4 regions of the Jeotgalicoccus sp. WY2 genome follow, and region 4 is predicted to be linked to each of the others. Evidence: riboswitches for the same ligand, from Rfam matches in the RefSeq annotation. Region 4 holds a riboswitch; each other region holds the start of a gene.
What was found. Region 4 has a riboswitch for S-adenosylmethionine ahead of metK (methionine adenosyltransferase). Riboswitches for the same ligand answer to the same signal wherever they lie in the genome.
Positions count from the first base shown of each region.

Region 1 (4,967 bases), 510 kb from region 4:
AATGACAGATCAACAAGTTTTAACTATAGTTTTCGGGTCTATAGGGCTCTTATTAATTTTAGTTTCACTAATTATTTATACTTTTGGTGTGGCAGTGAAGAAAGAAAAATATGACAGCCCATGGCTCGGTGAATAACGGTTATCCGTTCGGTTATGAGCTTGATGTACTGTACGATCCTAATAAACCTAAACGCTGTTTTATCGGCGGTACGAAAGTTCAGACGATAGCAGCATTTATACCAGGTTTTATCGGAATGATATTTTTCTTGATCGGTGCAGTAATATTTCTATTTTAATATAAGTCAGGCAGGAGATTTAAATGAAAAAAAGAGAAAAAGCGCAGCGGCAGCAGAACATATAAGCAGTAAATTAAGATGTCCGCTTTGTCACGAATTTGTTGAAGTCCGAGCACTTAGCAGTTTAGTCTGTATTAATAATCATACTTTCGATTTCGCAAAGCAGGGCTATGTGAATCTGCTTCAGAAACCTGTAAATACACAGTACGATGATGCATTATTTGATGCGCGTCATAGAATTATCAGCAAAGTTGAACTGTATGCGCCGATACATAATAGAATTTCTGACATCATAACAAACCAATCGGCAGAAAACTCACTGCTGTTTGATGCAGGGTCTGGTGAAGGCTCTCATTTAAAGATGATTCAGCATAAGGTAAACACAGAAACGCTGACAGGCGTCGGTCTTGATATATCAAAAGCAGGTGTCATGATGGCTGCGAAAACTATGAGGGGCCGGTATGGTTTGTCGGAGATCTTGCAAATCCGCCGCTTGCTGACAAATCATGCAAGTTTATATTAAACTTTTTATCCCCTGCCAATTACGCTGAATTTAAACGAATTTTAACTGAAGACGGCATGATTATAAAAGTGATTCCGGGAAGCGGATATTTAAAGGAATTGCGTAATGAACTGTTCAATAATACCGGTGAAAGTGAATATGAAAATAACGATACACTTGAATTGATGAAGAGAAATGTTAAAGTAGTAAGTGAAGAACGTATTACTTATAAGAAAACTCTCAATGCTTCAGCATTGAAGGACTTAATTTCCATGACGCCGCTTGGCTGGCATGCAGATGATGCACAGATTGAAACATTTATAAGTAGCGGCGATAAAGATATTACAGTAGATATGCATATCGTTATTGCACAAGAAGAAAAGAACAGCTGAAATATTTTCAAAATAATTTCAGTTAATAACTTGCTATTTAAAACCGTATAGGTAATAATTACACTAAAGAAAACGAATTTCCATGAAATATTACCCTGTTTATTACAAACAGGTTACAAAGCAAAAGAATTAGGCTAATAACCTTGAAATATGCTGAACATTAAAATATAATGAAATACATTAAGAAATACATAACAGAACGCACAAACATAAGTTAAAGCTATACTCTTCATATCATTAACTAGTCGTTCTTCGATAGTGCCTTTGGCCTAGATATCATATTATATTATTTATCTGTTAGGGAGACTTTAGATCTCCCTTTTTTTATTGCCTTTTTTAAGGCGGTTAAAACATTAAGAAGGTGAACATATTATGAACAATAGTGAATTACATAACTGGGCCGATAAATTCTCAGGGACAATTTCGGTCTCGAGCTCGATATTCCAATCAGAGTGTCGAAAAATGAAGTCTAAGCTCGGTGCATTTCAGATTAAATTGCAAAACAGAAAAGTTGTATCAAAAGAAATTGTAATGTCACACAGCTTTCTTATTAACAACTCCAAGGAAACTATTCTAGATGTGCTTTATCATGAGTGCGTGCATTACGCACTTTACACATTAAAGAAACCTTACAGAGATTCAGACCGGGAATTTACCGAAACACTTGAGCGTCTCGGTATTGCCAAAACCAGAACATATAAATATAAAGGGCAGGCTTATTTATATGAGTGCAAAAATGCAGCTATCAATTTACGAAAAGAGTCAAGGGCTATAACAAACGTTATATTTGCAGGCATTGCCGTGGAAAGTATATCTATAAAGGCATGGTTGAATCACTCTGATAACAAGTTATTAAAAATTGTTTGACTATTTTTTCAAGTTACTCTAGTATGAAATACAATTAAATATGAAATTATCCAGAGAGACGGAGGGATCAGGCCCTGTGAAGTCTCAGCAGGCTTTTTAAGTACTGTGCTAATTCCTGCAGGCAGCGGCTTGGAAGATAATCACAAAACGCCATTTGTCTATATAGATAAATGGCGTTTTTTAATATACATAGGAGGGAATTCATGAGCATTCAGCTGAATAACGTTTCAAAAACGTATCATTTAAAAGGAAGAAATGTTGAAGCATTAAAACCGACATCATTAAAAGTTGAAACCGGTGAAATTTTTGGGCTGATCGGCTATTCCGGCGCTGGGAAAAGTACCCTGGTAAGATTGATTAATTTGCTTGAAAAACCTTCGACGGGCACAGTTATTGTTGGTGACGACAATCTGACTGAATTATCATCTAAGGATTTAAGAATAAGACGCCAGAAAATCGGCATGATATTCCAGCAGTTTAACTTAATTGAATCAAAGACAGTATATGAAAATATTGAATTTGTACTTAAAGCGAGCAGATACAATAAAAAGATGTGCCGAAAAGAATTGAAGAGCTTTTAAAGCTCGTCGGTCTTAACGATAAATCCAGTATCAATGCAGCAAATTTAAGCGGGGGACAGAAGCAGCGTGTCGGTATTGCGAGAGCGCTTGCCAATAATCCCGATATTCTCTTATGTGATGAAGCAACGAGTGCACTTGATCCAGATACGACTAAAAGTATTTTAAATCTCTTAAAGAGTATTAACAGAACGCTCGGCATTACGATAGTGATTATTACTCATGAAATGGAAGTTATTAAAGAAATTGCCGACCGTGTAGGTGTGATGTCCGACGGTGAAATTATTGAAAGCGGCGAAACTTACAATGTATTCAGTCATCCTAAAGAAGGAATTACAAAAGATTTCGTGCAGGAAATATATAATTTTGAAGTGCCGGAACAAATTAAAGAAACGCCTGAAAATCAAGTCATTACAATTCAGTTTTTGAGTGAAAATGCTGAAGAAAACTATTTAAATCAGCTCTACAGAGACTTCGATTTAAGTATTAGTATTTTAAACGGCAGAATCGAATATATTAAAGAAAAGCCGCTTGGATTTTTAATGTTTCAGGTCTCAGGAAAAGTTGAAGAAATCGAGCGTCTTAAAACACATATCGATAATACTTCCGGCATAGAAAGGGTGGGTTATATTGGATAACTTCAGTCAGCTTTGGCCATTATTGTACCGCGCACTTTTAGAAACGGCACTGATGGTCTCAATTTCAATATTCTTTGCAGTACTAATCGGACTGCCGCTCGGTATTCTGCTCTATATTACACAGCATCCGCTGCTTTTTAAAATTAAACCGTTAAATGCCACACTGGGCTGGCTCGTAAATAATCAGGTCTTTCCCTTTTATAATTTTAATCGTGGCAATTATGCCGTTTGCAACATGGCTCGTTAATGCTTCACACGGACCTGTTTTTGCCAGTGTTGCACTGTCGATTGCTGCCGTGCCGCTTTTTGCACGTCTTGTTGAATCCAGTTTTAACAGTGTGAGTGACGGTGTTATTGAAGCGAGTATCGCAGGCGGCGCACCGATTTATTTAATCGTGACAGATGTTCTTCTGCCGGAAGCGAAGAAGAGCATCACTCAGGCAATTACGCTGACGATTATTTCGATTATTGCATTCAGTGCAACAGCCGGTGTTGTAGGCGGCGGCGGGGTCGGTGACCTTGCTATCAGATACGGCTATTACCGCTACGACACATTGACGATGATTGTGACAGTAATTGTACTTGTTATTATTGTACAAATCGTCCAGTGGGCCGGAGACTTTATTTCTAACAGAGCGGAGGAAAGATAAATGCGCGGAATTATAATATTTTTAATCGGTACATTAGTCGTTATATTAGGTACCAGTATTCTTTTATATGAGGATGAGGGAGAAGTCATTACTATCGGGGCTTCAAGCGGGCCTTTTGCCGATATGGCATCGTTCGCATTAAAGCCGGTGCTGGAAGAGCAGGGTTATTCTGTTGAAATAGTTGAATACAGCGACTACATTCAGCCGAATAATGCGCTCGCCAACGGAGACAGATGCTAACCTCTTTCAGAATGTGCTCTTTATGGAAAGTTTTAATGAAGAAAATGATGCTGATTTAAAAAATATCATCCAGGTGCCGACAGCGCCGATGGGGCTGTACAGCAGTGAATTTAGTTTACTGGAAGATATCACGTCAGGCAGTGAAGTTGCCCTTCCTTTAGACCCTGTTAACTCCAGCCGCGGATTTTTAACACTGCAGGATGCGGGTTTGATTACAATTAGAAGATGCAGATATGTTTGCTATCGATGAAGCAGACATAATTGATAATAAGAAAAATCTTGAGTTTATTTATCAGGATGCCGGTCAGTTGCCGAGAAGTGTTGAACAGATTGGTTTATCACTTGTGCCGGGTAACTTTGCACTTGCCAGTGAAATGAACCTGGACGATGCATTAACTTTAGAAAACATGAACGAAAACTTCAGAAACCAGATTGTAATTAACGGTGATGATGCAGGCACTAAAATGGAAGAAGATTTAATTAAGGCAGTAGAGTCCGAAGCGTTTAATGAAGTGATCGATGCTGACTTTAAAGGATTCGATAAACCAGAGGAGGATGAGTAAATGGCGAGCGAACGATTAAACTCATTAAGCCCGAGCTACTTCAGCAGTATGATGAATGCTGAGCTGGAAGTCGGGGACAAACCGCTGTTAAACCTCGCCGTCGGTATTCCCGACGGCAGAACGCCGAAAGTCATTACTGATGCAGTAAAGACAGCAATCGATAAAGAAGAAAATCAAAAGTACGGTGCCTTCCGCGGTAAACCTGAATTAAAAGACAGCATTAAAAGATTTTACAAAAGAA
Region 1 is NZ_CP049818.1:89,037-94,003, forward strand. It holds gene G4D76_RS15685 (hypothetical protein) at 2-136, shown strand; gene G4D76_RS00470 (DUF3592 domain-containing protein) at 111-296, shown strand; gene G4D76_RS00475 (putative RNA methyltransferase) at 358-819, shown strand; gene G4D76_RS00480 (class I SAM-dependent methyltransferase) at 876-1,190, shown strand; gene G4D76_RS00485 (SprT-like domain-containing protein) at 1,653-2,057, shown strand; SAM riboswitch class I at 2,101-2,200, shown strand; partial or broken gene G4D76_RS15690 (methionine ABC transporter ATP-binding protein) at 2,261-3,273, shown strand; partial or broken gene G4D76_RS00495 (methionine ABC transporter permease) at 3,326-3,923, shown strand; partial or broken gene G4D76_RS15695 (MetQ/NlpA family ABC transporter substrate-binding protein) at 4,047-4,413, shown strand; gene G4D76_RS15700 (MetQ/NlpA family ABC transporter substrate-binding protein) at 4,397-4,726, shown strand; gene G4D76_RS00505 (aminotransferase class I/II-fold pyridoxal phosphate-dependent enzyme) at 4,727-4,967, shown strand, end outside.
Region 1: linked by a shared signal. The riboswitch ahead of G4D76_RS15690 (methionine ABC transporter ATP-binding protein) and the one ahead of metK (methionine adenosyltransferase) in region 4 are both predicted to bind S-adenosylmethionine.

Region 2 (4,967 bases), 970 kb from region 4:
TAGCGTACGGCGAGTCGCCTTCTTCTACAACGATTGAGTCTTCAACAGGGTTTAAGCCTGCATCGATTGCGAAGTTAGCATTGATTATTACTGCAGGTGCTTCGTTATTTTCATACATATTTACTAACAGTTCAGGTGCAGTGTTGTTATCGAATTCAAAGTTGTGCGGGTTTTCTGTAATGTCATCGAATGTGGCATCCTGAATTTCAATGCCTTCTTCGATTTCTACTAAACCGGCAGTAACGAAGAATGATAAGAAACGCCCTTCTTCAGCCGGGTTGTTCGATACTAAAATTGTCGAACCATCTGGAATATCTTCCAGTGAATCATAGTCATTTGAGTATACTGCCATTGGCTCGATATGCACGTTGCCGATGCTCTCAAGTTCATAGCCGTGGGACTCCACTTCACCGTCTAAGTATGGTGTATGCTGGAAAAAGTTAGCATCTACTTCTTCGTCAGCCAACAGTCTATTCGGTGTAGTGTAGTCGTTAACGATTTCAACGTTTACTGTGATATCTTCTTCAGCTAAAATTTCAGCTGCTTTTTCTAAAATTTCAGCGTGCGGTGCAGGTGACGCCGCAACTGAGATTTCAGCAGGCTCGCCTTCAGCACTGCCTTCTGTTCCTTCTGATTCCGAACTGTTACCGCATGCCGCTAAAACTAATACGAGTGCAAACAGAGTGACAATACCAAATATCTTCTTCATGTAATAGCCTCTTTTCATTATATTTTTTATTTGTAGATCAGCGTTTATCAACTGCTCTTGATGAGAAGTCTCCAATAATTTGGATGATAAATACGATGACCAGAATTACTACAGTTGCAACTAGTGTGACATCCGGCTGATTTCTAGTAAAGCCGACCATATATGCGAGATTACCAAGACCGCCTGCGCCGATAACACCGGCAATTGCAGTTGAACCGACTAGCATAATTGATGTCACTGTAATTCCTGAAATTAATGCTGGAAGTGATTCCGGAATCAGCACTTTCCAAATGAGTGTCCAAGTGCCGGCACCCATCGATTCAGCCGCTTCAATCACACCTTTGTCAATTTCCTTCAGGCCGATTTCAACTAAGCGTGCAAAGAACGGTGCCGCACCGATAATCAGTGCAGGCAGCGCACCGTTTGAACCCATTACCGTTCCCATAATTGCTTTTGTAAACGGCATAATCAAAATGATTAGAATGATAAATGGAATCGCTCTAAACAGGTTAACGATAAATGATGTTGCCCCGTATACTGGTTTCGCTAGACCCTTGTCATTCTTTTTCGATAAGAAGAGAATGATTCCCAGTATTAAACCGATAACAAAGGCCAGCGCTGTTGCAATTACTGTCATATATATTGTTTCGTAAGTCGCTTCAAGGACTGCATCCCACTTCACGTTTTCGAAAGCGAACATTTCTTTAAATGCTGTTAGAAATTCACTCATTTGCTTTCAACCTCCAGCGTGACGTCATGCTTTTTAAACTCTGCAGTAATTTTTTCGAGTGTATCCTGATTAATATCAAGAGCAATGTACAGATGGCCGTATGATTCCTGGTTCGTCTGTTTAATATTCCCCGAGAGAATATTCACATCGAGCCCGTAATCTTTAATGACCTGTGACACAATCGGAGATTTGGTACGCGTACCGACAAACGTCAACTTGACGATTGTCGATGTCGGGAATGCTGCTTTAATTTCTTCAATCGCAACCGTATGGTCATCATCCGAAATATCATCTTTAACGAAACGTTTCGTTACGTTAGATTGAGGATTCTGGAATAATTCGATAACCGGGCCGACTTCTACAACTTTACCGTTCTCCATTACAGCCGCGCGGTCACATATTTTTCTAATAACATGCATTTCGTGAGTAATTAAGACGATAGTTAGTTCATCTTTTTCGTAATATTAACGAGCAGATCGAGGACTTCATCCGTTGTTTCCGGGTCGAGCGCACTCGTTGCTTCATCACACAGCAATACTTGCGGTTCATTAGATAATGCTCTCGCAATACCGACACGCTGTTTCTGACCGCCCGACAATTCACTCGGATAGTTATTTTCGCGCCCTTCAAGTCCGACCAGTCTAACTAATTCCGCTACACGTGACTGACGTTGTTTTTTCGGCATCCCTGCGATTTCCAGCGGGAAACTGATATTTTCAGCGACTGTACGCGACCAGAGCAGATTAAAATGCTGGAAAATCATCGATACTTTCTGGCGTTTTTTACGCAGCTCCTTCATCGTCATCTGACTGATCTCGTCCCCCGTTACAGTAACAGTTCCATCTGTCGGCTGCTCCAGTCCGTTTAGTAGACGGATTAGTGTGGACTTTCCCGCACCCGAGTAGCCGATAACACCGAAGATTTCACCTTCTTTAACATTTAATCCGACATTATCCACTGCAGTTATATTTTGATTTTTAGTTTTAAATATTTTAGTAACATTACTAATGTCTATCATTTAGAATTCCCTTTCCTCTCTAGTGAAACAATAAAAAAAGCCTGCTCCAAAAATGAGTAGGCTTTTAAACGTTCATTATGCCTCTCATCTATGGATATCAATCCGGTGATTTGGCACCTTGTCACAGTGACGGTTGCCGTGGCTTCAAAGGGCACATCCCTCCACCACTCTTGATAAGAGTTAATATTTGATTAAATCTATATTATACTATTCGACATTAGTCAAACAGAAATTCTTCCAGCACTTCATTTAAATAAGGAACAGACTGGAACGCATAAACTTCTTTGACCAGTTCTCCATTTTTAAACAGCAGCAATGCCGGTGCAGAACGAATCTGATAATATTCGATCAATCTTGTATAAAAATTTAAGTTGATACGTTCATAGGAAATCTGTTTCGTCTCAGCAACGACACTGAGCATCGTCTCAGAGATATCACATGTTTTACACATTGTGGCAAAACCGAAAATAATGTAGCGTTCCTTATCCCGTATATTCTTTAATATATCTTCCGTTGAAATTATTTCCTTCACGATTAAACTTACCTTTCATTATTAGGCTCGTATCTACATAAAATCCATGTCTTAAGAGGAGGTTTGCGAGATAGTCATGCGGACAGCGTCCAACTTCTCCAAATTTCGGATCTATATAAATATGTGTACTTTCACTTAGATGTTTTTTAAACCACTTACGAATTTTTCTTCCTTCTTTATCCGCATCGGATAAAATAAAAATTTGAGAATCACCAAGCTGTTCAATAATTTCATCAAGTTTTGAAATACCCATCGTACCAAATGTGCAAATAATCTGTACAGGCTCCACCAGCACTTCTTCCAATCTGCGTTTGTCCGTTTTACCCTCAACAATGAGTACTTTATCAGAAAGATTCATTCGTATCACCCTTAGTTAAATTTTTAATATAAATTCACTTTAAGCAATAAATACCAGTTTAAAAAAACTCCGGACAAAAGTCCAGAGTTGACGTTATTATTTCTCGATTACTGCCTGGTAACCAGCAGCGTCAAGAAGATTATCTAATTCGCTTTCATCTGAAAGTTCAACTTTCAGCATCCAAGCACCTTCGTATGGACTTTCGTTAACAAGCTCCGGACTGTCTTCAAGCTCTTCGTTAACAGCAACTATTGAACCAGACACTGGTGCATAGTTCAGAAACAGTTTTCACTGATTCTACGCTGCCGAATGAATCACCTGTAGAGATGTCGTCGCCTTCTTCTGGAAGCTCGACAAAAACGATATCTCCAAGTTCAGACTGTGCAAAGTCAGTAATACCGATTGTAACAGTATTGCCTTCAACTTTAATCCATTCATGATCTTCACTGTATTTCAAATCTTGTGGTAATGACACGCTAAAACCTCCCTTTTAACTTATCATACTCATTGTTACATATTTAACACACTTTAAGCAAGAGGAATTATTTCAGTAATGCATTTTTATAAGTTTCCTCTTTGAAACCTAATAATACATCATCATCAAGTACCACCATTGGGCGTTTAATCAGCATTCCGTCACTTGCAAGAAGCTCCAGTTTTTCTTCTTCACTGAGGTCATCCATACGTTCTTTCAGGCCCAGCTCTTTAAATTTAGTACCGCGCTTGTTAAAGAAATCATCAATTGGATGGGATGATTTGTCCAGGATACCTTTTAATGTATCTTTCGCAGGTACATGCTTAACCATATCGATCACAGTGAACTCCAGATTGTTATCTGTTAAAAACTTTTTACCTTTGCGGCAAGTTGTGCATTTAGGGTATTCATAAAATGTAATCATAGTTATCCTCCCGAATAAGAAATAATTCTTACTTTTATAATACCCCAGATAAATTAATTTATACATATGTAAAAATGAAAAAAGTCCGAAACCTCAGGGGAAGGTCGCGGACAAGGGGGCCGGGGAGAAGAGTTGTATTTTTATATCTTCTAGTTCTTACTCTACCACCGGTTTATTATGCTGCTGTTAAGCGGATGTAAAAATTGCTTAATATTTTATTTTGTAAAAGTTTTACGTAATTCTGTAACGTGAATCTGTCCCGGTGCCGCACCTCTCGCTATAAAGCCGTATGTAAAAGCAGAAGCCGCTTCACCCTGTGCAGTGCGCGTCACTTTGCCGAGCTCTCCCATCGAAATCCCGATCACTCTGTCCCCGTACTGCTGTTTAGCAATTTTTACTGCTGCGCTTACATTGCTGACATCCGCCTCATTCTGAGGGAAATATGCAACTTTATACAAATCACCGCCAAGCGTATTCATTTTATTAAACATCGATAAAATACCTTCTGTATCCGGCGTCTCTTTAAAATTATGATGGCTCATCAAACAAGCCACATTATTCACACGTGCAGTTTCACTGATGGAAGCGATAATTTTATCACCTGTGTCCACTTCGATGTCGATATAATCAATGTCCATTAATTTACACACTGCTTTCAAAAGAGCTTCGTATTCAACCGTCGTTTTAGAACCGCTGCCGCCCTCTCTCGCTGTGCGGTATG
Region 2 is NZ_CP049818.1:2,053,948-2,058,914, reverse strand. It holds gene G4D76_RS11930 (MetQ/NlpA family ABC transporter substrate-binding protein) at 1-709, opposite strand, end outside; gene G4D76_RS11925 (methionine ABC transporter permease) at 747-1,439, opposite strand; partial or broken gene G4D76_RS11920 (methionine ABC transporter ATP-binding protein) at 1,436-2,457, opposite strand; SAM riboswitch class I at 2,539-2,637, opposite strand; gene G4D76_RS11915 (thioredoxin family protein) at 2,675-2,908, opposite strand; gene G4D76_RS11910 (toprim domain-containing protein) at 2,940-3,347, opposite strand; partial or broken gene gcvH (glycine cleavage system protein GcvH) at 3,444-3,822, opposite strand; gene G4D76_RS11900 (Spx/MgsR family RNA polymerase-binding regulatory protein) at 3,890-4,246, opposite strand; gene aroD (type I 3-dehydroquinate dehydratase) at 4,462-4,967, opposite strand, start outside.
Region 2: linked by a shared signal. The riboswitch ahead of G4D76_RS11920 (methionine ABC transporter ATP-binding protein) and the one ahead of metK (methionine adenosyltransferase) in region 4 are both predicted to bind S-adenosylmethionine.

Region 3 (4,967 bases), 860 kb from region 4:
ATTAATGCACGTCCCTGATTAGACACGTCATTCGGCAATGCGATTGTACCGCCGTCTGGAATATCAGTGGCATCTGTCAATGAATCTGAGTAAATACCCATCGGTGCAAGGTTCGTCGTTGCAATAGGTACTAAATCTAAATCTCTATCTTCGATAAATTCATCGAAATACGCGACAGTCTGGAATGCATTTAGATCTATTTCACCGTCTGCAAGCGCCGTATTCGGCTGAACATAATCGTTAAATGTAACAATTTCTATTTCAATATCTTCTTCTGCAGCTTTTTCTGCAACATAATCCCATACTACTGTATCAGTTCCGCTGATGCCGATACTGACTTTTTCTTTACCGCTGTCACCACATGCTGAAAGAACGATTCCGACTAAAAGTAAACTCGTTAATAAAAAAACTTTTTTCATAATATATTTCCTCCAATTGTTATTTTCTTCTTACAACTCTTGCAAACTTATTACCAGCTGACTGAAGGCCTTGAACCATAATTATCAGGATGATGACTGTAATCAGCATTGTGACTGTATCGAATCTCTGATAGCCGTATGTTATCGCTAAATCACCGATACCGCCGCCGCCGACCGTGCCGGCCATCGCAGATGCACCGACTAAGCCGATAATGGAAATTGTGAAATTCACTATCAGAGAGCCGAATGCTTCCGGCAGCACGAATTTAATTATTGTCTGCATTGGTGTTGCACCCATAGCGTCCGCTGCCTCCAGCACGCCTTCATCTACTTCAAGGAGTGAACTCTCTACGAGTCTTGCAATATACGGTCCGGCAAAGAATACCATGGGTACAATAGCAGCTTCCGTTCCGATTGATGTCCCGACGATTAGTTTTGTGACCGGTATTATCGCAACAAGCAGGATGATAAACGGCAGTGATCTAAAGATATTGATTACAGCATTCAGCACTGTGAAAATAATTTTATTTTCTAAAATCTGACCAGGTCTTGTCACGTATAATAGAATACCGAGTGGCAGTCCAAGTATGATAGAAAAAATAAATGAAATGCTCACCATCTGAACCGTTTCTAAAAACGCTTCTAATATAGTGCTCCAGCTAACCAGCATATGTATTCACCTCGCTGTAATATACATCGTTTTCTTTTAAATAAAGCAATGCTTTTTTGAGCTCTTCTGCTGAACCGTCGAACTGAACGATTAAATTGCCGAACGGCACGCCCTGCAGTTCAGTAATATTGCCAAACAGCACATTCACATCCAGATCATACAGCTTGCTGATTTGTGATAAGTACGGTTTCACTGCAAGCTTATTGATAAAGTTTATTCTGTAAATAAATTGATCGTTGTCCCGTTCCTGAATCAGCTCCCGGACATAGGCTGGCAGTTCTGTCTGCATGACTGTGTTAACAAACCGTCTGCCGGTTTCTGTTTTAGGATTAGAGAATACATCGAAGACAGAACCGCGTTCAATAATTTTGCCGTTTTCCATCACTGCGACTTTATGGCAGACATCACGGATAACGGACATCTCATGTGTAATCAGTAAAATTGTAATGTTGTACTCCTTATTAATCTTTCTTAAAAGTTCAAGTATGGATTCAGTCGTCTCTGGATCGAGAGCAGATGTTGCTTCGTCACAGAGCAGAATTGACGGATTGGTTGCAAGTGCACGGGCAATGCCGACACGCTGCTTCTGTCCGCCCGACAGCTGGTCGGGATACTGTGAAGCTTTATCAGACAAACCGACGAATTCGAGTAACTCGGCGACACGTTTTTTAATGTCATTTTTAGGTGTCTTATTCAAAATCAGCGGCATCGCTACGTTCGTATATATGTTTTTGAATTTAACAGATTAAAATGCTGGAAAATCATGCCGATACGTTTTTTCGTCACTCTCAGTTCGGGAGCTGTCAGTGCTGTTAAATCTTTACCATCTACGATAACCTGTCCAGCCGACACGCTCTCCAGCTGATTGACGCAGCGAATCAGCGTACTTTTTCCTGCCCCGCTGTATCCGACCACACCGTAAATTTCTCCAGTGCCGACTTTGAAATTAATATCATCCAATGCATGAATCGGTGCATCGGTGCCGTCATACGTTTTGTCTACATCGATAAACTCAATCATTAAAAAACGCTCCTTAAACATAGCTAAATAGTAGGAATTAAAAAATGTAATAAAAATACACCAGTATATGACCGGTGTTTTTTTAAAAACCAGATATACATTCTTTGTAAAAAGAAAATAACCTCTCCTTAAAATATAAGAAGAGGCCAATGTATATTCGCTCTTCTCATCTTTTAGCGTGCTGCTACAGGATTTGGCACAGTACATAATGTCTGTTGCCGAGATTTCATAGGGCCAGTCCCTCCATCTCTCTTGATAAGAAAGTAAGTTATTTGATTATTTAATTTAAACTAACTATATTGCAGAGTGGTATTAAAGTCAATAAGGAAATTGAAATTAATTTCACGAGAGCTAGAAATACATTGCTTAATACTGTTTATCTCCCATAAGTACTTATTTCTTTTGAAACTAGAACATTTGTACAAAGAATAAGCTGATTGTATCCCAGTAATATTGAATCGTTACAAACAGCACTGCAAACAGTATCGCAGGCAGCATATTCGCTACTCTTATATTCAACAGTCCGAGCAGTCTTATACCGATCGCAATAATCATAATACCGCCTGTGCCTGTGATAGCAACAATAATCTCTTCCATCAAATCAGGTTGTACAAAGCGGATAATTTGAGATGCTGACAATGCAATAATTCCCTGGAACAGAAATACGGAAATGGCCGAGAACATAATTCCGATGCCCATAGTGGACGTCAGGAAAATAGCGAGTACCCCATCAATTAACGCTTTTGTTAGGAGTACGGTATGATCATTGCGGAGTCCGCTGTCCAAGGCACCGATGATGCTGACTGCGCCGACGACATAGACTAATGTTGCAGTGACAAAAGCCGCTGCAGCACCGCCTTCAGTAGCGCCTGTTTTTGTTTCGAGCCAGATACCGAAGTGATTCATTTTATCTTCAATATCCCATTTTTCACCGAGCATGGAACCGAGAGCGAGACTGGCAACGACTACAATAAGTATACTGTTGGCTTCCAGTGCCATATCTATACCGATAACCAGTATGGTAATTGATAATGCCTGGAGTATAGTAACTTTCATATTTTCATTTATATTTTTCCAAAAAAGACCGATGATGCTGCCTAAAATAATAGCTAAAGCATCTACAATAGTACCAAACAGCGCCATGCAAAATCCCCTCGTCTCTATAAATATCTAAACTAAATATCATAACGGTGACGGGGGTGATATATTAAATCAACTATCCGGAATAGTTGGATAGTTTATAAATATTGTATTTAATTAATAACATTACATAAAGCTTTACTTTTGTAGTATATTTTCGTATTAATGATAAAATTATCAGTAAAGAATTGCACATCTAAGAGGAAGGTGATTATCATACAGACGCTGTATATTTTTATCGTTGTTATGATTTTAATTGTGATTCACTGATTATAAAAATATTTGAGTACTTTAAACTGAAAAAAGATACTAAAACATTATGGGACAGACGTGTCAGGTTAAAAACAAAGCCTGAATACTACGTTCATTACTATAACTACTTCGTTAATATTATGGAACAGGAGCACACGGATGACAGGAACGTGGTGGATGATGAAACGTGGAATGACCTGGATCTCAGCAAGCTGATGGACAAAATAAACTATACATTTACAACGATAGGCACTGAAAATTTATATGCAGTGCTCAGAAACTCATCAGAAAATCATGTTATAGCTGAAGATTTATTACATAAAATCAAAAATAATCGGGGTTTCCGGGAAGAGATATCATACCGGCTGGCTAAACTCGGGAGGTCCGTAAACTCAAACACGAGTAAGTTCATGTATGAATTTATGCCGGTGAAGAAGTATAATCCGTTGTTTATACTATTTTCATTGATGCCGATTATCGGTGTGTTTCTATTTTTAATTAATCCGTTTTTATCATTATTAACTATACTGGCGGGCTTTGGCATAAATGCATATTTATCACAGAAGCATAAAGGTTCAACGGGTTTGGACTACGCGGATATTTTTTATGCGATTAATATTATTGTCACTGCCGGAAAACTGAATTCAAAATTCAACAGCAAAGGTCTGAAAAGACTGGCCTTAATGGGTCCTTTGTTTGTTACTGATGACAGTGCAGGAGAGTTGAATGCTGGTGTTCAGATGTTTAATGCTTTTAAATTAATGTTTTTAATAGACTATCATCTTTATCACACTGCTAACCGGACACTGAATAAGAACCATGAGTTATATAAAGAAGGATGGCGTTACACTGCTTCGCTCGATCTGCACTACAGCCTCGCCATGTGGAGAGAAACGCTGCCCTATTATACAGTGCCCGTAACAGAAATATCTTCATATATACAAACCGAGGGACTGTATCATCCGCTCGTTGCAGATGCTGTTGATAATGAACTTAATTTTAATAATGATATTTTATTATCTGGTTCCAATGCAGCAGGCAAATCAACATTTATGAAAGCACTGGGTATCAATGTAATTATCAGTAATGCATTAAACACATCCACCAGCACACTATTTAAATATACTCCGGGAAAGTCATATCGTCGATGGAAATTACCGACAGTGTAATCGAAGGCGACAGTTACTTTATCAGCGAAGTAAAATCACTGAAGCGGATTGTCGACGAAATTGAAGATTTTGACGGTACTGTTTACTGTATTATTGATGAGATATTCAAAGGCACAAATACGATTGAACGGCTGGCTGCAGGAGAGTCATTTTTAAGATATCTGCATGAAAAAGAAAATGTCTGCTTAATCGCAGCAACACACGATATGGAGCTGACAGAGTTACTGGATGGAGAATTTGATTTTTACCATTTCAGCGAAGAGCTGGCTGGTGATGATATTAATTTTGATTATAAAA
Region 3 is NZ_CP049818.1:1,449,948-1,454,914, forward strand. It holds gene G4D76_RS08445 (MetQ/NlpA family ABC transporter substrate-binding protein) at 1-419, opposite strand, end outside; gene G4D76_RS08450 (methionine ABC transporter permease) at 439-1,089, opposite strand; partial or broken gene G4D76_RS08455 (methionine ABC transporter ATP-binding protein) at 1,079-2,109, opposite strand; SAM riboswitch class I at 2,273-2,371, opposite strand; gene G4D76_RS08460 (DUF554 domain-containing protein) at 2,518-3,252, opposite strand; gene G4D76_RS08465 (P-loop NTPase family protein) at 3,672-4,670, shown strand; gene G4D76_RS08470 (MutS-related protein) at 4,649-4,967, shown strand, end outside.
Region 3: linked by a shared signal. The riboswitch ahead of G4D76_RS08455 (methionine ABC transporter ATP-binding protein) and the one ahead of metK (methionine adenosyltransferase) in region 4 are both predicted to bind S-adenosylmethionine.

Region 4 (4,967 bases):
TTCTGCTGTAACATCGAGCGGCTGGACCAGCTGAAACACTACCATGAAACAAATGGTCCGATGCTCGTCAATCATATCGATGACATTGCTGAAGAAGATAAAAGCCTGCTCCTGAAAGATGATTGTGTAGTTTATTTATATAATGAAGTCAGGGAAAACGGCTGTCAGTAGCGAGTGATAGTGGACCGGAACAACATATGTTGTTCCGGTTTTTTGCTGTTAGGATGTTTGGTAGACAATGTGAAATGAACAGAGTCTACAGAAAGAGCTGCATATACAATGTGAAATCAATAGAGTACATACAAACGCTCTGTATAGCCAATACCGTGTCATCGGCTAATCAAAAAACAACAGAACGATAAAAAAATCCCGGGATAATTTTTATCCCGGGATTTAATATATTCAAATATTATTAAAATCCGCCTTTTTCAGCAATCGCTGCTGATTCTGAACCGAATTTTTTGAAGTTTTCGATAAACTGCTCTTTAAGTGCTTGTGCTTTTTCATTGTAAGCATCAGCTGATTCCCAAGTGTTGATTGGTGCAAGAATGTTTTCAGGTACACCAGTTACTGATTTAGGAATTGACAGACCGAACATTTCATCTTCAGCGAATTCACCAAGTTCTAATTCACCGCTGATAGCGCGTCTGACCATTGAGCGTGTGTGTGCCAGGTTCATACGTTTACCAACACCGTATTCGCCGCCTGTCCATCCTGTGTTTACAAGATAAACATTAACGTCATGCTTGTCGATTAAATCACCAAGCATGTTTGCATATACTGTTGCGTGCAGTGGTAAGAATGGAGAACCGAAACATGTTGAGAATACCGGCTGTGGTGTAGTCACACCGCGTTCAGTTCCTGCAAGTTTAGAAGTAAACCCGCTCAGGAAGTGATACATTGCCTGATCTTTACTTAACTTAGCGATTGGAGGAAGTACTCCAAATGCATCTGCTGTTAAGAAAATAATTGTTTTCGGGTGGCCTGCAACTGAAGGAATGCGTGCATTGTCGATATGGTCAAGCGGATATACAGCACGAGTGTTTTCAGTAAGTGAATCATCGTCGTAATCAGCGTTGCCATTTTCATCAATCACAACGTTCTCGAGAACTGAACCGAATTTAATCGCTTTAAAGATTTCAGGTTCTTTTCTTCTGATAAATTAATAGTTTTAGCATAGCATCCGCCTTCGATGTTAAATACACCGTCGTCGTTCCAGCCGTGCTCATCGTCGCCGATAAGGTCGCGTTCAGGGTCTGCAGAAAGCGTCGTTTTACCAGTTCCTGATAAACCGAAGAATAATGCAACGTCTTTGTTCTCACCGACGTTGGCACTGCAGTGCATGCTGAGCACGCCTTGTTCAGGAAGCAGATAGTTCATAATAGAGAAGATAGACTTTTTCATTTCTCCGCCGTACTCAGTACCGCCGATAAGAATAATTTTCTTCTCTAATGACACAAGTACGAATACTTCTGAGCCTGTGCCGTCAACTTTCGGGTCAGCTTTAAAAGTCGGTGCTGAAACAATCGTAAATTCAGGGTCGATTGCCAGTGCTTCTTTTTTGTTTCAGGGCGGATAAACATAGTTTTCGCAAACATGTTGTGCCAGCTGAATTCATTAACAACCTGAAGTTGAAGCTGTGTATGCGGGTCTGCGCCTGCATAGCCGTTAAAGACAAATAATTCTTCTTTGTCATTTAAATGTAGTAACTTTATCGAATAAATTATCGAAAACTTCTTGTGAAATCGGCTGGTTCACATCGCCCCAGTCAATTTTGCTGTCCGATACACTGTCTCTTACGATAAAAACCGGTTTTTCGGGCTGCGTAAGTGTATTCTCGTGCTGTCCACGTATTCGCGTTGCGCGCGCAGGGCACCTGTATTTGTCAGAACTGCTTCGTCGCGTCGAATAGATGCTTCGACAAGTTCAGCGTTTGATAATTGTTTGTGTGTAGAAGGTTTGTTAACAAGACCTTCGATTAAACTTTTATGATTAACCATGATTCGCCTCCAAAATATTTGTCATTAACGAACTATTTAGAAATTAGTATAACACATTCGATTTTATGTTTACACATATAATACGATAACGCATGTGTATATTGATATATATTTTTCAATGTTATTTCATAAGTATAAGTTATAAATGGCTTATAAAACATTAAGAATATGTTTTTAAAATAGCAGATTAATTTTAAAGAGATTAAACCTGTCACAAATAACACTTTGTTAATCTTGATTTGAATTTCACAATATTGTAAGATGAGTATAAGTTATCTCTTATCCAGAGGTGGTGGAGGGATTCAAACCCGATGAAGCCAGAGCAACCTCCTTTTTCAAGAAAGGTGCTAAAGAATGCAGAGTAATTCTGAGCGATAAGGGAAAAGGGCGAGCCTTTTTCTCTGTTTAATATGGAGAAAAAGGTTTTATTTTTTGCTTTTGAAGAGATAGCTAAATCAGCTATAAAGGAGATTTTTATAAATGTCAGAACGTAAATTATTTACTTCAGAGTCAGTCACAGAAGGTCATCCGGATAAAATCGCAGACCAGATTTCAGATGCGATTCTCGACGCAATTCTTGAAGGGGACCCATACGCACGCGTTGCCTGCGAGACTGTAGTAAATACAGGGCTTGCAATGATCGTCGGTGAAATCAGTACGGAAACATACGTTGATATTCCGAAAACTGTCAGAGAAACAGTAAAAGAAATCGGTTATGTCGATGCGAAGTACGGTTACGATTATAAAACGATGTCTGTATTAACAGGCATCGAGCAGTCGGGGAAGACATCGCTGTCGGTGTAAACAATGCATTTGAAACACGTGAATCACAAGGTGTCTCTACAGGTGCAGGCGACCAGGGATTAATGTTTGGCTATGCAACAAATGAAACGAAAGAATTCATGCCGCTGCCAATTTCACTGGCTCACAAAATTTCACGCCGTTTAACAGAAGTACGTAACGTAAAGACAGCACGATTTCTTACCTGCGCCCAGACGGTAAATCACAGGTTACTGTTGAGTATGATGAAGACGGCAAACCGCTGAGAGTAGATACAATCGTTATCTCAACTCAGCATCACGAAAATATTCCGGCAACTCAAATTTATGATGATCTGCTGGAACATGTCATTCAGGAAGTTGTTCCTGCGGAGCTCTTAGATGAAGAAACTAAATATTTCATCAATCCGACAGGCAGATTTGTTATCGGCGGACCGCAGGGTGATGCTGGACTTACAGGCCGTAAAATCATCGTCGATACTTACGGCGGATACGCTCGTCACGGCGGCGGCGCATTCAGCGGTAAAGATCCGACTAAAGTTGACCGTTCTGCAGCATACGCTGCACGCTACATTGCAAAAAATATTGTGGCGAGCGGCATTGCAGAAAAATGTGAAATTCAGCTGGCATATGCAATCGGCGTATCACAGCCCGTATCTATAGCTGTCGATACTTTTAATACAGGGAAATACGATGAAGGAAAAATTACAGAAGTCATCAGAGAACTGTTTAATTTATCACCAGATGGTATTATAGATATGCTAAACTTAAGAAGACCAATTTATAAACAAACTGCGAGTTATGGACACTTTGGTCGTACGGACATCGATTTACCGTGGGAAAAACTCGATAAAGTCGATGCGCTGAAAGATCTTCTTAGAAATAGCTAATTTAAGCAGTTCGGAAAGAGAGGAATAATATGAATACTGATATTTTTACAGATCCGATATTTATCGCGGTCGCAGCAGTACTTCTCATCATCGCAATATGGTTTTTAGTATATTACTTTAAACACCGCAATGAAGTGAAAACTGTGGAACAAACTTATTCGAAAGAAAAAGAGTCACTTGTTGAAAAATATGAAAGTGAACATGAAGAGGAACGTTTAGGACACAAGAAAGAAATGTCTACTTTAAACGAAAAGTATCATAACGATACGACATTACTCGACAACAAACTTTCGAGCCTGCATCAGTTTACTGTAGATAAAGGCGAGTATTTAACAGACCTTTCTTTAATACAGTTAAAAGACAAACTTGTTAAAGATGAAAAAATCCGTGAGACAGATATGATTATTCTGTCGAACATTTATTTACCATCAAGAAATTACACAAACACGCGTAAAATCGATCATTTAGTATTAACGCGTACCGGCATTTATCTGCTTGATTCTAAATACTGGAGCGGCCACATTTTACACGGTGTGAATGAAAATCAGTTTGAAGAAATACCGTATGTTGAATCATTCTTCGACCTGCTTGAACTTGATAAGCAGAAAGAACAAACTTTAATTTTTGAAAAAGCAGATTCAGAAAACGTTTCGGTTAACCATTACAACGGTATTATCGATGAAACAAAAGTGACTGCTGAAAAACTGAAAAATAAATTTAAATTACAATATGATATCGTACCGATTATTTACTTTAATCCGAAAGATAATGGTAACTATTCAATTACCAACTATTCGGAAGACCCTTCGATCAGAGTAATTGTCGGACAGGAAGATTTAGAAGCATTCTTCCTGAAATATGTATTCCACGGCAGATTCCAGTACACAGTTAAAGATCTGGATGAAATTGCGAATGCATTAATCGATCAGAGCCTGTAACTTTGTAAATTGAAACCAATCGTCCTATAATTATTTATAGGACGATTTTTTATATTTTGGAGGGGAATTAAATGACAGAGGAAATTATCGTAATTAATCCGGCAACACAGGAAGAAGCCGGACGTGTAAAAAAAGACAGCAGTGAAACAATCGAAAAGAAAATTAATACTGCACACGAAAAATTTCAGGATTTTAAGAAAATGAATGCACAGGACCGTTCAGATTTACTTTTGAAATGGGCAGAAAAAATCGAAGAAAACAGACAGGAAATCGCAGAACTCGTTACGCTTGAAGGCGGAAAGCCGCTGACGGAAGCACTTGGTGAAGTCGATTATGCCAACAGTTATATTAAATATTACG
Region 4 is NZ_CP049818.1:594,880-599,846, reverse strand. It holds gene G4D76_RS03355 (NUDIX domain-containing protein) at 1-171, shown strand, start outside; partial or broken gene pckA (phosphoenolpyruvate carboxykinase (ATP)) at 413-2,000, opposite strand; SAM riboswitch class I at 2,277-2,381, shown strand; partial or broken gene metK (methionine adenosyltransferase) at 2,481-3,669, shown strand; gene G4D76_RS03340 (nuclease-related domain-containing protein) at 3,699-4,607, shown strand; partial or broken gene G4D76_RS03335 (NAD-dependent succinate-semialdehyde dehydrogenase) at 4,679-4,967, shown strand, end outside.